Regions from separate parts of the Kinneretia sp. DJ1R-11 genome, predicted to be linked through region 1. Evidence: predicted binding sites of a transcription regulator. Region 1 holds the regulator's gene; the other holds the start of a gene.

Region 1 (7,378 bases):
GGTCGCTAACAGCGGAGCCTCGTCGGTCAAGGTGTAGATGATGGTGGGGTGCGAAGCGGTCATGTGCTATCCAGATCGGCCCAGCAATCAGGCCCAAGGGTTGGAACGATTAGGGCGCCGATTCTAAGTCAGCGGCGCCGGCTGCGGACTCAAGTCTTATATAAGTCTTGGCATTTCGGCGCTTGCTTCAGGCCAGCCGGTTCAGGCCGGCACGCTGCATGCCGCAGCAATCTGCGCCCAGAGCCCATGGCCCAGGGCCCAGCCCGACGCGGCCGCCAGGCCGAAGCCGCCCAGACGCACCGAAAGCCGCAGACCGTCAACACCAAGCGGCGTGCGGTTCATCCGGCTCAGCAGCCAGGGCCCCAGGGCCAAGCCCGCACCCGAGGTCAGCGCGAAACTGGCCATGACCGCCCCGCCCTGAGCCGGCCCAGAGGCCAGGGCCGCCAACAAGAGCGCCGATTGCAGCAAGCCACATGGCCAGGCCACCCAGGCCAGGCCGGCCAAGCCCGCCCGGGCCGGCGCTGCCAAAACCTGGCTCCCACGACGCAGACCGGCGACAGGGATTTCGACCTGGCGACCCATATCCTGCCCCACCCGCTCCAGCCAGGCCGGCTGGCGGCCACGCCACAGCAGGGACAGGCCCAAGAGAAAAGCAGCCACATGGACCAGCACCCAGAGCGGCCGCAACAAGGCCGTGGCCTGTCCCATCTGATCCAGCAACTGCATGCTGGCCGCGGCCACGGCACCTGCGAGCACATAGCCCAGCAAGCGGCCGATTTGAAATGACAGAGGCGAACGACCGCCGGCCGCAGCGCAAGTGGCGCCGCACATGGCCAAGCAATGCGGCGTGCCCGCCAGGCCCATCAGAGCGGCAGATGCGGCCAGGCTGGCGTCAAGCATGGGAGTCAGATGATGCGGGAGAAGCGCTCACGGCTGCGGTCGGCTTGCAGGTATCGGTCAAACACCATAGCAACAGCGCGCACGAAATACCAGCCCATGGCGGTCACCTGAATGGCCCCGGGCTCCAGCGTCACGAGGCCCTGCTCTGCCAGACCGCGCATGCGCTCCAGCTCAGGCTGGAAATAACGATCGAAATCCACCAGATGGGCCAACTCGATCGACTCAAACTCCAGCCGACCCTGACACATCAAGGCCATGATCACCGCGCGACGGACAATATCGTCGCGCGTCAAGGCCAAGCCGCGTTGAATCGGCAACTGCCCCTGCCGAAGTGAATCGTAGTACTCGTCCAGGGTCTTGGCGTTCTGGCTGTAACTGGCACCTACCCGGCCGATGGCGGACACACCAAGCGCAATCAGATCGCAATCGGGCTGGGTGCTGTAGCCCTGGAAATTGCGGTGTAGCCGCCCCTGGCGCTTTGCGACGGCCAGGGAATCCGTGGCCAGTGCAAAGTGGTCCATGCCGATATAGCTGTAGCCATGCTGCTCGAAGCCGCTGATGGCCGCGGCCAGCATGGTGACCTTGTCACCCGCCACCGGCAGCTCAGCCTCGTTGATGCGCCGCTGCGGCTTGAAGCGCTGCGGCAGGTGGGCATAGCCGTACAGCGCAATGCGGTCGGGCTTGAGCGCGCCGACCTGAGCAATGGTGCGAGCAAAAGACTCGGGCGTCTGCAGCGGCAGGCCGTAGATCAGATCCACATTGGTGGATTCGAAACCCAGCGTGCGCGCAGCCGTCATCAGCGTGGCCACACTTTCATAGCTCTGCTGGCGGTGTACCGCCTTCTGAACCTCGGGGTCGAAATCCTGCACGCCAAAGCTCAGGCGGTTGAAGCCGAGCTGACGCAAATGGGCCAGACGCTCATTCGTCACGGTGCGCGGGTCGACCTCGATGGACACCTCGGCACCGGGCGCCAGGCGGAATCGCTCCAGCAAGGCCACAATCAGCTGACTCAGCTCGGCATCGCTGAGAAAGGTCGGTGAACCGCCCCCCAGATGCAGCTGCGAGACCGCGGCGCCACGACCGAGATGCTCCAGAGTCAGATCCATTTCCGTGACCAGGGCCCGCAGGTACTCGGTGGCACGGTCATGGTGCTTGGTAATCACCTTGTTGCAAGCGCAGTAGTAACAGACAGACTCGCAAAACGGAATGTGGATGTACAGCGACAGCGGCGTGTTGCCGCCGACCTGCGACCCGCCCGATCGCTGCGCCAGGGCCTGCTGGTATTGCTCCAGCGTGAAGGCCTCGACAAAGCGATCGGCCGTCGGATACGAGGTGTAGCGCGGGCCGGACACATCGAAGCGACGCAGCAACTCTTCACTGATGCAGGCTGCGCCAGGATTGATCGTCTCGGAGGCCGGGCGCGCGCGGCCTTGAATGTTCTGTACCATGTCCAGCACTTTGCCAAGGCTTTGGCTGCGCGACTTGACAAGGATCAAGCTCGACGCGCTTTAACGGCACAACAATGCACCAAGTTTTGAGGTGCATCATGCTCATGTCCGTCAAGAATCTGGAAGTCTCACAAGCGCAAGCCGGCTCAACCGAGCGGGCTGAACCCCTGAAAAAGCACACGATGAACGCCACCGTCCCGATCAAGTTCGAGCCCCTGAAAGTCGCCTGCTCCAGCTGCAATTTGCGCGAGCTGTGCCTGCCGGTCGGCCTGTCCTCGGGCGACCTGGATCAGCTCGACCAATTGGTCGCCACACGCCGCACTGTGGCGCGCGGCGACACCTTGTTCCGAAGCGGCGATGAATTCCAGTCGCTCTACGCCGTGCGCACCGGCTTCTTCAAGACCTGCGTGTCCTCGGAAGACGGACGCGATCAGGTCACCGGCTTCCAGATGGCCGGCGAGTTGCTGGGCCTGGACGGCATCAGCACCGACCGCCACAGCTGCGACGCTGTCGCACTCGAAGACTCTCAAGTCTGTGTGATCCCCTTCGAGCAACTTGAAGAGCTGTCGCGTGAGTTCACCGACCTTCAGCGCCAATTCCACAAAATCATGAGCCGCGAGATCGTGCGCGACCACGGCGTGATGCTGCTGCTGGGCAGCATGCGCGCGGAAGAGCGCCTGGCGGCCTTCTTGCTCAACCTGACACAGCGCCTGCAAGCCCGCGGCTTCTCAGCCGCGGCCTTGGTGCTGCGCATGACGCGCGAGGAAATTGGCAGTTATCTCGGCCTGAAGCTGGAGACGGTCAGCCGCACCTTCTCCAAGTTCCAAGAGGAAGGCCTGCTCGAAGTGAAACAGCGCCATTTGCGCATCCTCGATCAAGCCGGGCTACAGAAGCTGGTCAACAACAGCAACTGCTGAAACTGACACACCCAAGCAAAAGGCCTTCGGATTTCCGAAGGCCTTTTTTCATCGTGCGCCCCACGGCGCCTGGAACTGACGGGGCGTTCAACGCGGCCAGCCGCGAGGATGTGCGTCGTCCGGCAGATCAGGCAGGGTCGCCAGCATGACGCTGACGCTGGCCGAGAGGCTGATCACCAGCCAGAAGATCATGAAGCTGACGGTGTAGACCGCCTGGCGCGACCAGTCCAGGCGTTCCGCACCGAACCAACTCAGGTCGCTGGGATCAATGACGGCAAACACCAAAGCCTCCAACACGCCGGCCATGAAGAAGGCCGGCCAGGCCACGGCCATGGCCCAACGGCTGCTGAGCTTGGGGACGACCGAGGCGGAGCGTTCAGCGCCGTCCATTTCACTGTCCGCCGGTGGCGGCGTGATTGCGTGCTTCCCGGGCTGGCAGCAAAGCCTTGGCGCCACTGGCCTTGTTGGCCACCAACTTCTCCTCCAGCACCGGGTCGGGGTGGCTGATGGCCAGGCTCAAGGTCACGAAACTGGCGACGATGACAAGCGCAGGCCCGCCAACGACCAACCACATCATGGGGGTACGCCACCAGCCGGCCGGCTTGTCCAGCGGGGCTTGGGCATCGAGATTCAGGTTCTGGCTCATGGGTATGTCTCCTGACTGTGCTTGTGCGAGCCGGCGCTCAGCGTGGCACGATAAAGGTTGATTTTTCGTGCACCACGGTGGCTCCGGCTTGGCCGCCATCCTGGCTGCGCAACTGGAACTCGATGCCATGCGAGCCCTTGTGGTCTTGGGCGGCACGTGCCGCCGTCTCGGGCGGCACTCGCACCGACAGCGTCAGCCAGCGCGCCTCGGCCGGCGCCACGCTCAGCTCGACCGCCTTCTCCAACTTGATGCCCTCCAGACCACTGACCGTGACACGGTAGCGATGGGTCTGCTCGGTCGCGTTCATGACCTGCAGACGGTAGAGGTTCTCGACATAACCGTCTTCCACCACGCGTGCCAGCACACCGCGGTCGCGCACCACATCGAGCTTGACGGGGCTGCGCAGGAACAGCAGGCTGGCCAGCAGGGCTGTACACAAGACAAACAGCACCACGGTGTAGATCACCACCCGTGGGCGGAACATGCGGCGCAGCTTCTGAGCCGGGCTCAAATGCTGCTGCAGGCCGTTTTGGGTGTCGTAGCGGATCAGGCCACGCGGGTAGTTCATCTTGTCCATCACGCCGTCGCAGACGTCGATGCAGGCGGCGCAGCCGATGCATTCGTACTGCAGGCCTTGGCGAATGTCGATGCCAGTGGGGCAAACCTGCACACACAAGGTGCAGTCGATGCAGGAACCCAGTCCGGCCGCCTTGACCTCGTCCACGCTGGATTTCTTGCTGCGCGAACCGCGCGGCTCGCCGCGCTCGGCGTCGTAGCTGATGATCAGCGTGTCCTTGTCGAACATGGCGCTCTGGAAGCGCGCATACGGGCACATGTACTTGCAGACCTGTTCGCGCATGAAGCCAGCGAAGCCGTAGGTCGCGAAAGCGTAGAACAGGACCCAGAACCATTCCCAGGGACCGAAGCTCAAGGTGAAGGCTTCGGCCCACAGCGCATGAATGGGGGTGAAATAGCCGACAAAGGTGAAGCCGGTCCACAAGGCAACGGTGATCCACACCGCCTGCTTGCCGCCCTTGCGCCAGAGCTTGTTGACGCCCCAGGGCGAAGCATCAAGCTTCATGCGCGCCTGGCGGTCGCCTTCAAACTGACGTTCGATCCAGAGAAAGATCTCGGTGTAGACCGTCTGCGGGCAGGCATAGCCGCACCACAGCCGCCCGGCCACGGCCGTAAACAGGAACAAGGCATAAGCCGAGATCAAGAGCAGGCCGGTCAGATAGATGAAATCCTGCGGGTACAGGACCAGGCCAAAAATGTAAAAACGCCGGCTGGCGAGCTCGAAGAGCACCGCCTGCCGGTCGTTCCAGAGCAGCCAGGGCAGACCATAGAACAAGATCTGCGTGAACCAGACCAAGCCCCAACGCCAGCTGGCGAAGAGGCCAGACACGGCACGTGGGTAGATCTTCTTCTGCGCCGCATAGAGCGAGACGATTTCCACCACCGCATCCTCACCCGCAGCCTGCGCAGCAGATGCGGAGGGAGAGATAGCCGGTCCGACACGCGGCGCCGGCGGGACTGCCCGGGCTTCAGTCATGGTCAGGGTGCGACTGCCGTCTTGCTGGACAGACTCCAGACGTACGCACCCAGGACCTGGATCTGCTCCGGGCTCAGACGCGTGGATTGGGCCGGCATCATATTGTTCTTGCCATTGTTGATGATGGCCATCACCGCATCCTCACCCCAGCCGTGCAACCAGATTTTGTCGGTCAGATTGGGTGCACCCAGAGCCTGGTTGCCCTTGCCATCGGCACCGTGGCAGGCAGCACAGGCCATGAACTTCTCCTTGCCCTTCTGCGCGGCGATCGAGTTATGAGCGCTGCCTGACAGGCTCAGCACATAGTTGGCCAGATTGCGCACATCTTCGGCAGTACCAACGGCGGCAGCCATGGGCGGCATGACGCCGTTGCGGCCATTGGTGATGGTTTGCACGATAGTCTCATGCGAGCCGCCATAGAGCCAGTCGCTGTCGGTCAGGTTGGGGAAACCCTTGCTGCCCTTGGCGTCCGAGCCGTGGCAACCGGCGCAGTTGTTGGCGAACAGACGCTCACCGATGGCCATGGCATCACGATCTTGGGCCAACTGTTCGACCGGCTTGCCGGTGAACTTGGCATAGAGCGCGCTCATGGCCTTGTGTGCGTCGTCCTGCTCCTTCTGGTACTGACCGGCACTGGACCAGCCCAGCGAACCCTTGCTGCTGCCCAAGCCCGGATAGGCGGCGAGGTAGATACCGGCGAACACGACGGTCAGCACGAACAGGATGGCCCACCAACGCGGCAGCGGGTTGTTCATCTCACGCAAGTCTTCGTCCCAGACATGGCCGGTGCTGTTGTCGCTGGCCATGACGCGGTGACGGGCAGCGATCAGCAGCAGAACGATGCAGAACACCAGACCAGCGATCGTCGTGCCGGCCACGAACATGGACCAACCATCAGAGAAAAAATCACTCATTGAGGCCTCCCATCGGCTTCGTCTTGCAAGGCCATGCTGGCCAAATCATCAAAGTGCGCCTTGTTGCGGCTGGAATAAGCCCAAGCCACGATCACCAGGAACACCAGCAGTGACAGCAGGGTCACCGCCGTTCTCAAGCTATTGATATCCATTGCGGATCTCCTTCTTGCCTATTACTTCAGCGAAGTGCCGAGCACTTGCAGATAAGCAATCACAGCTTCCATCTCGGTCTTGCCCTTGACCTCGTCGGCCGCAGCGCTGATTTCAGCGTCGGTGTAGGGCACGCCCACGGTGCGCAGCGCCTTCATCTTGGGCGCCAGCTCAGCTGGGTTCAGTTGAGCCGCAACCAGCCAGGGATAGGCCGGCATGTTCGACTCGGGCACCAGATCGCGCGGGTTGTTCAGGTGAATGCGGTGCCATTCATCGCTGTACTTGCCGCCGACGCGGTGCAGGTCGGGACCAGTGCGCTTGCTGCCCCACTGGAAGGGGTGGTCGTAGACGAATTCACCGGCGGTCGAGTAGTGGCCGTAGCGCAGGGTTTCCGAACGGAAGGGACGGATCATCTGCGAGTGGCAGTTGTAGCAACCCTCGCGGATGTAGACGTCACGTCCGGCCAGCTGCAGCGGCGTGTAGGGCTTCAGCCCCGGCGTGGCTTCGGTGGTCGAGCGCTGGAAGAACAGCGGCACGATTTCCACCGCGCCACCGGCGATCACCGTCAGCAGCACCAGCACGATCATCAAGAAATTGCTGGTCTCGATGCGTTGGTGGCCACTGGACTTGTGTTCTGTGGATGCCATTTTGTATTTCTCCTAGGTTCTAGCGTTCAGCGCTTCAGGCGGCCACCAAGGTGGGGATCGGTGCCTTGACGGCACGGCCCACTTGCACCGTCTTCACCACGTTCCAGGCCATCACCAACATGCCGCCCAGGTAGAGCACGCCACCGAGCAAACGGATCACATAGAAGGGATAGGTGGCCTTGACGCTTTCGACAAAGGTGTAGA
Region 2 (7,378 bases), 140 kb from region 1:
CAGGCCAGAAATTCCTGGCGCGAAATCGCAAAGCCACGCGGCTCGCTGGCGAACAGGGGTTTGATATGGCCGTGCAGCTCGATGTCGTCTGAATCCGGCCGGAACTCCACCACGCCGAGCTGCGCGGCATCGAGCGCCAGGCGGTAGCGCTGCTCGGCCCGTTCGGCCTGCTGCTCGGCCGAGCGCCGTGCCAGGGCCATGCGTATGGTGGCGTTCAGTTCGCGCAGCTCGAAGGGTTTGAGCAAGTAGCCGTAGGGTGCGGTCAGGCCGGCGCGTTCCAGGGTGGCCGGTTCGGCGTAGGCGGTCAGATAGATGACGGGAATCTTCAGCTGGCTGATGACGGTGTGGGCAGCGCGCGTGCCGTCACCGCCATGGCCAAGGTTGATGTCCATCAGCACCAGATCCGGGCGGTCGCCGCGGGCCAATTCGACGGCACGGCTTTCAGACGCGGCCATGCCACTGACCTCATAGCCCAGGGATTCAAGGTCCTGCTTGAGGTCCAAGGCGACGATGCGCTCGTCCTCGACGATCTGAATACGCGCAAGCCGTGGAGCCACAGGCTCCGCCAGGGAGTCCGTCATGTCGTGGTTTCCTTTGCATCCCTTGGATTCATGAAATTGACTCTCACATGGGTCCCTGGTCCTGCCATCAGACGAAGCGTGCCGTCGAGTTGCTCGGTCAGCATGGGAACCAGTTGAAAACCCAATGTCTTGCTGTTTTCCCAGTCAGGATCGGTGGGGAGGCCGATGCCGTCATCGCTGACCTCAATCTGCAGGCTGTGGTCTTCGGCTCGCTCTGCGCTGATCACGATGCGCCCGCTGCTCCGACTGGGGAACGCATGCTTGAAGGCATTGGTGACCAGCTCGTTGACGATCAGCCCGCAGGGGATGGCTGCCTGCAAGTCAATTGCCATGCCTTCATCGGCCGCCTGAACCTTCAGTTCCAGGGCTTGCGCGGGGTTGGCGTAGCTGTCGTGCAGCAAGGTGGCCAGTCGCTTGAGGTAGGGGCCCAGTTCAAGTGCAGAGAAGTCATTGCGTTCGTAGAGCAGTTGGTGGGTCAGTGCCATGGCGCGGATCCGGCTCTTGCTGTCACGTAGCACGGCCCTGACTGAGTCATCGACGTGGCGCGACTGCAGGCGCAAGAGACTGGAGACAATTTGCAGATTGTTTTTGACCCGGTGGTGCACTTCGCTGAGCAAGGCTGTCTTCTCCTGCAGGGCACGCTCAATTTGGGCCTGGGCAGCCAGGCGTTCGTCGATGTCGATGACGGTGGCCAACACCTCGGGAGGATCGCTGCCTGGAATCGGGTTCAGCCCCACCTCGACATTGAAGCTGCTGCCGTCATGCCGCAAGGCCTGCAGCCGCCTGCGTTTGGCCATGGGCCGGGTCTGGAGATGGGCAAAGAAGTGGCTGATCAGTGCTGGGTGACCGGGGCGTAAAGCCAAAGGCACCAGCTCGTTGATGTCGCTGTTTTCCAGCTTCCCGGGCGGACAGGCAAACAGCCGGTCCATGGCGGTGTTGGCGAGCAGGATGCGGCCTTCGCCATTGACCAGGGCCATGCCATCAGGGGCGGCGTTGAAAGCACTGCGGAAGCGGGCCTCGCTGGCCCGCAGAGCCCGCTCGCCGTGCACGCGGTCGGAAATGTCGATGCCCGAGGCGATCACATGGGTGACTTGCTCTCCATCGTCGCGCAGCGGAGCCAGCATGAAGTCGATGGTCATGCGGCTGTCGTTGCGCATGCGCACGATGACGTCACTTCGTATCACCTTGCCTTCGGCGGCCTCGATCATGGCGCCACGCAACCAAGCTTGCAGATCCAGGTCGTGCGACCACCAATAGGTATCCCAGAACGCCTTGCCGCGGACCTCGTCGATGCCGATGCCCGCGGCTTCCAGCGGCGCCCGGTTGGCTTCCAGGAGGATGCCCTCGGTGCTGAGTACGCCGACGAATGCGAACAAACCGTTGAGTACCCGGCGCAGGCGCTCCTCGCTTTCTCGCAGGATGGCCTCGGCCTTGCGATGGCTGGTGATGTTGACGGCTTGTACCAATATGCCCACCACCACTTGCTCAGCATCGCGTATGGGCAGGTAGCTGGCTTCCCATTCGGACGGCGTGTCGGGATGGCTGGGCACCAGGACCTGAACCCGGAACTTCTCCAGCGCATGGCCATGGTCCAGCACCGCGCGCAGCAGAGGTTCAAGCTTGTCAAAGGCCTGCGGTAGCACTTCGGCGACGCTGCGCCCCAAGAGCTTCTCGACTGGCACCCCATTGAACTCGGCCAAGGCCCGGTTCACCCGGGTGTAGCGAAGTTGCTGGTCCAGCACGGCCAAGCCAACAGGCAGATCGCTGGCGAACAGACTGTCGAGTACCGCGTGTTCAGCCGGCACGGCCTTCATGTTTGGCGTGGCCATGGACCGACGGCGGTTTCGGCGCGCATGGAGTGAGCGGCGTGGCGCCCACGAGACGATCGCGTCGGGTACTGCATGCTGGTTCTCTCCCTGAGAAACATCGTGGACTCAACGACATCGGTGCAGACCCCATCTATCTTGATGTTTGTCAATTTCGAGTCTACCCGGCAACAGCCGTCCAGGTTGTTTGTTTCTTGGGTCGGCGACCAGCGGCAGGTTCAGGGCTGTTGATCGGTCTTGCCCTCTTTCTTGGGGCGGTGCTCGCGGACCTGCAGGCGCGGCCGCTCAGCCTCTTCCTGGGGCAGCGGCGCCACTTCTTGCAAGCTGGCATGGCAGCGCAGGGTCAAGTCTTGATAGGTCTCGGTGCCGACGCGCTTCCAGCTGATTTCGTCTTCGCTGAGTTCGCGCATGACCTTGGCCGGCAGGCCGGCGATCAGCGAGCGCTCGGGCAGCTTGAGCCCGGCGCGGACAAAGGCGCAGGCGGCAACGATGCTGTAGGCGCCGACCTCGGCCGAGTCCATGACCACCGCATTCATGCCGACCAGGGCGTCATGGCGCACGATGCAGCCATGGAGCACGGCGCCGTGGCCGATATGGCCATTGCGTTCGACCACGGTCAGGGAATCCGGGAAGCCATGCACCACGCAGTTGTCCTGGACATTGGCGCCTTCGTGGATTTCGATGCGGCCGAAATCGCCACGCAAGCTGGCCAAGGGGCCGATGTAGCAGCCCGGGCCGATGTGGACATCACCGATCAGCACGGCCGTGGGGTGGACATGGGCGCTGGGGTGGACGACCGGGATGACGCCGTCGATGGAGTAGGTGGGCATGGGCGGGGATGGGATGGTGAACGGGTGAATGGGTGAATGGGTGAATGGGTGAATGGGTGAATGGGTGAGTGGGTGAATGGGTGAATGGGTGAGTGGGTGAGTGGGTGGGTGAGTGGGTGAGTGGGTGAGTGGGTGAGTGGGTGAGTGGGTGAGGCGCGGTGACGAGTGTGGCTGATTCACCTGTTCACCCATTCACTGGTTCACTGCATTCCAAGGGTTTACGCTGAGTAGCGCCGTCTTGCGCCAAATCAAGACCAACCTTACGATCTACCGACCGGTCGGTCAAGAGTGTTTGAGCTGATCGATTCGCTGCCTTCCTTCGTCGAACGAACCGCCCCGAGGCCTGCCGCATGCAAGAACCGCAACTCCTGAGCCAGCAGAACGGTGCCGTCCGCACCCTGACTCTGAACCGCCCCGCGGCGCTCAATGCCTTCACGTCTGGCCTGCTGGCCGAGCTGCGCGAAGCGCTGGATGCGGCTGCGGGCGATGCCAGCGTGCGTTGCGTGGTGATCACCGGCGCCGGCCGTGCCTTCTGTGCCGGCCAGGATCTCAGCGACCCCATGGTCAACCCCGATCTCAAACCCGGCGAATCGCCCAAGGACATCGGCGCCTTGCTCGACGGCTTTTACATCCCCCTGGCCCAGCGCGTGCGCAGCATGCCGGTGCCCGTGATCGCCGCCGTCAATGGCGTGGCGGCCGGCGCCGGTGCCAATCTGGCCTTGGGCTGCGACCTGGTGTTGGCCGGCAACTCTGCCAGTTTCATCCAGGCCTTTGCCAAGATCGGCCTTGTGCCCGATTGCGGCGGCAGCTGGTTGCTGCCGCGCCTGGTGGGGCGCGCCAAAGCCTTGCAGCTCGCCTTGTTGGGCGAGAAGCTGCCGGCCGCCGAGGCGCAGGCCATCGGCCTGATCTGCAAGGCCGTGCCCGATGAAGAACTGGCCGCCAGCGCCCAGGCCTTGGCGCAAAAGATCAGCCAGATGCCGGTGCGCGCCATGGCCCAGACCCGCATGGCGTTTGACGAAGCCGGCCTGCTGGACTTTGACGACGCCCTGCGCCTGGAGGCGGTGACGCAAAGCCAGCTGGGCTTCTCGGCCGACTATCTGGAAGGCGCCGCGGCCTTTTTGCAAAAGCGCGCGCCCAAGTTCAGCGACCGCTGAACAATCAAGCGCCAGCATCAAGACGGAGCCCGCCCATGAGCATGGATGCACAAGAGATTGCTGAAGCCGTGAAGCGCAGCATGTGGGCCCAGGACCGCGCCAGCCAGAGCTTGGGCATGGAGGTGCTGGCAATTGCGCCCGGCGGTGCCACCCTGGCCATGACTGTGCGCGAAGACATGCTCAACGGTTTTGAGATCTGCCACGGCGGCCTGATCACCACCCTGGCCGACTCGACCTTTGCCTTCGCCTGCAACTCCTACAACGAGCTGACCGTGGCCTCGGGCTTCAGCATCGACATCGTCGCACCCGCCCGCCTCGGCGACCGCCTGACCGCGGTGGCGCGCGAGGTTTCGCTGGCCGGCCGCACCGGCGTCTACGACATCACGGTCAAAAACCAGGCTGACCAGCTGGTGGCCGTGTTCCGCGGCAAGAGCTACCGCATCAAGGGCAAGCCGGTGGTGCTCTTGCCGCTGGCCCCGAATCTGGATTCGTCGGAGGGCGAGGCATGAGTGAGAGCAAGAGTGGCCCCGCATCGCGTTTGGGTCTGGACGCGATCGAAAATGCCAGCCAGGACGAGCTGCAAGCCCTGCAGCTGACGCGCCTGCGCTGGAGCCTGCAACATGCCTACGACCAGGTGCCGCATTACAAGGCGGCGTTTGACGCGGCCGGCGTGCATCCGTCTGATCTGAAGAGCCTGGCCGACCTGGCCAAGTTTCCCTTCACCACCAAGAAAGACCTGCGCGACAACTACCCCTTTGGCATGTTCGCCGTGCCGCGCCATCAGGTGGCGCGGGTCCATGCCTCCTCGGGCACCACGGGCAAGCCGACCGTGGTGGGCTACACGCAGCAGGACATCGACACTTGGGCCGGTCTGGTGGCGCGCTCCATCTACGCCGCCGGTGGCCGAGCGGGCGATCTGGTCCATGTGGCTTATGGTTATGGGCTCTTCACCGGCGGCCTGGGCGCGCACTACGGCGCCGAAAAGCTGGGCTGCACGGTCATCCCCATGTCCGGCGGCCAGACCGAAAAGCAGGTGCAGCTGATCCAGGATTTCCGGCCCGACATCATCATGGTCACGCCCAGCTATATGCAGGTGATCATCGAGGAGTTCGCACGCCAGGGCCTGGATGCGCGTGAGATGTCGCTGCGCATCGGCATCTTCGGGGCCGAGCCCTGGACCGAAGCCATGCGCCGCGAGATCGAGGGCAAGGCCGGCATCGATGCGGTGGACATCTACGGCCTTTCCGAGGTCATGGGCCCGGGTGTGGCCAGCGAGTGCATCGAGAGCAAGGACGGCCCGGTGATCTGGGAAGACCATTTCTACCCCGAGATCATCGACCCCGAGACCGGTGCCGTGCTGCCCGATGGTGCCGAGGGTGAGCTGGTCTTCACCTCGCTGAGCAAGCAGGCCCTGCCCATCATTCGCTACCGCACCCGCGATCTGACCCGGCTGCTACCGCCCACCTCGCGCAGCATGCGGCGCATGGGCAAGATCGTCGGCCGCAGTGACGACATGCTGATCATCCGCGGCGTCAATATGTTCCCGACCCAGATCGAGGAACTGGTGCTGCAGGAGCCGCAGCTCTCGGGCCAGTACCAGATCGTGGTCTCTCGCGAGGGCGCACTCGACGAGGTGGAAGTGCGCTGCGAACTGCAGCCGGCCGCCGCGGCCGCCGATGGCAGCCAGGTCGCCCAGGTGGCCAAGTCCCTGCAGCACCGCATCAAGACCCTGGTGGGCGTGTCTACCAAGGTCCATGTTGGCGCCCCCGATTCCATTGAACGCACCTTGGTGGGCAAGGCCCGCCGGGTGATCGACAAGCGGCCGCGCTGAGCCGCACACAGCCCGCACAGCCCCGCCTCATTTTCAGGAGCAAGCCCAGATGTACACCCAAGCCATGAGCGTCGGCCCACAGGATGTGGCCGCCAAGGTCAAGAGCGCCGAGGACGCGGCCCGCGAGGCGGCCTTCGAAGCCCGCATCGACGCGGGTGACTTCATCGAAGCCAAGGACTGGATGCCCGAGCATTACCGCAAGACCTTGGTGCGCCAGATCAGCCAGCATGCGCATTCCGAGATCGTCGGCATGCTGCCCGAGGGCAACTGGATCAGCCGGGCGCCCACGCTCAAGCGCAAGGCCATTCTGCTGGCCAAGGTGCAGGACGAGGGCGGCCATGGCCTCTATCTCTACTCGGCCGCCGAGACCCTGGGCACCAGCCGTGACCAGATGCTTGATGCCTTGCACAGTGGCAAGGCCAAGTACAGCTCCATCTTCAACTACCCGACGCTGACCTGGGCCGATATCGGCGTGGTCGGCTGGCTGGTCGATGGCGCGGCCATCATGAACCAGGTGCCCTTGTGCCGTTGCTCTTTCGCGCCCTATGCCCGTGCCATGATTCGCGTCTGCCGCGAGGAAAGTTTCCACCAACGTCAGGGTTATGAATCCCTGCTGGTGATGATGCGAGAAGGCACGGCCGAGCAAAAAGCCATGGTTCAGGACGCGGTGAACCGCTGGTGGTGGCCGTCTCTGATGATGTTCGGCCCGGCCGACAAGGATTCGCCCAACTCTGAGCAATCGATGCGCTGGGGCATCAAACGCATCAGCAACGACCAGCTGCGCCAGAAGTTTGTCGATGCCACCGTGCCACAGGCCCAGATTCTGGGCATCACGCTGCCGGACCCCGATCTCAAATGGAATGAAGAACGCGGCGAGCATGACTTTGGCGCCATCGACTGGGCCGAGTTCTGGCGCGTGGTCGGCGGTGACGGCCCCTGCAACCGCGAACGCCTGGCCACCCGCGTCAAGGCCTGGGACGACGGCGCCTGGGTGCGCGAAGCCGCCCTGGCCCACGCCCGCAAACACATGAACAAGGAGCAAGCCGCATGAGTTCGATCAACAAAGAATGGCCGCTGTGGGAAGTCTTTGTGCGCAGCAAGGCGGGCCTGGACCACAAGCATTGCGGCAGCCTGCACGCCCCCGACGCCAAGATGG

Evidence for each region. Region 1 encodes FNR, which switches genes on or off when oxygen is low (the NO sensors DNR and NnrR bind a similar motif). Its sites were predicted from a motif close to TTGATNNNNATCAA; they were not measured.
Region 2: LNV23_RS09560 (phenylacetic acid degradation protein PaaY) is a predicted target of FNR. The motif match lies at 3,476-3,489, and genes of this name have one in related genera.

The regions. Positions count from the first base shown of each region.
Region 1 covers NZ_JAJIRR010000004.1:19,452-26,829, forward strand. Annotated here, with positions in the region: gene LNV23_RS08890 (NADP-dependent isocitrate dehydrogenase) at 1-63, opposite strand, end outside; gene LNV23_RS08895 (sulfite exporter TauE/SafE family protein) at 202-900, opposite strand; gene hemN (oxygen-independent coproporphyrinogen III oxidase) at 906-2,348, opposite strand; gene fnr (fumarate/nitrate reduction transcriptional regulator Fnr) at 2,531-3,265, shown strand; gene LNV23_RS08910 (hypothetical protein) at 3,353-3,655, opposite strand; gene LNV23_RS08915 (hypothetical protein) at 3,657-3,911, opposite strand; gene ccoG (cytochrome c oxidase accessory protein CcoG) at 3,949-5,463, opposite strand; gene ccoP (cytochrome-c oxidase, cbb3-type subunit III) at 5,466-6,377, opposite strand; gene LNV23_RS08930 (cbb3-type cytochrome oxidase subunit 3) at 6,374-6,529, opposite strand; gene ccoO (cytochrome-c oxidase, cbb3-type subunit II) at 6,551-7,174, opposite strand; gene ccoN (cytochrome-c oxidase, cbb3-type subunit I) at 7,209-7,378, opposite strand, start outside.
Region 2 covers NZ_JAJIRR010000004.1:159,617-166,994, reverse strand. Annotated here, with positions in the region: gene LNV23_RS09570 (two-component system response regulator) at 1-581, opposite strand, end outside; gene LNV23_RS09565 (PAS domain S-box protein) at 578-2,410, opposite strand; gene LNV23_RS09560 (phenylacetic acid degradation protein PaaY) at 2,626-3,237, opposite strand; gene LNV23_RS09555 (enoyl-CoA hydratase-related protein) at 3,588-4,391, shown strand; gene paaI (hydroxyphenylacetyl-CoA thioesterase PaaI) at 4,427-4,900, shown strand; gene paaK (phenylacetate--CoA ligase PaaK) at 4,897-6,222, shown strand; gene paaA (1,2-phenylacetyl-CoA epoxidase subunit PaaA) at 6,272-7,273, shown strand; gene paaB (1,2-phenylacetyl-CoA epoxidase subunit PaaB) at 7,270-7,378, shown strand, end outside.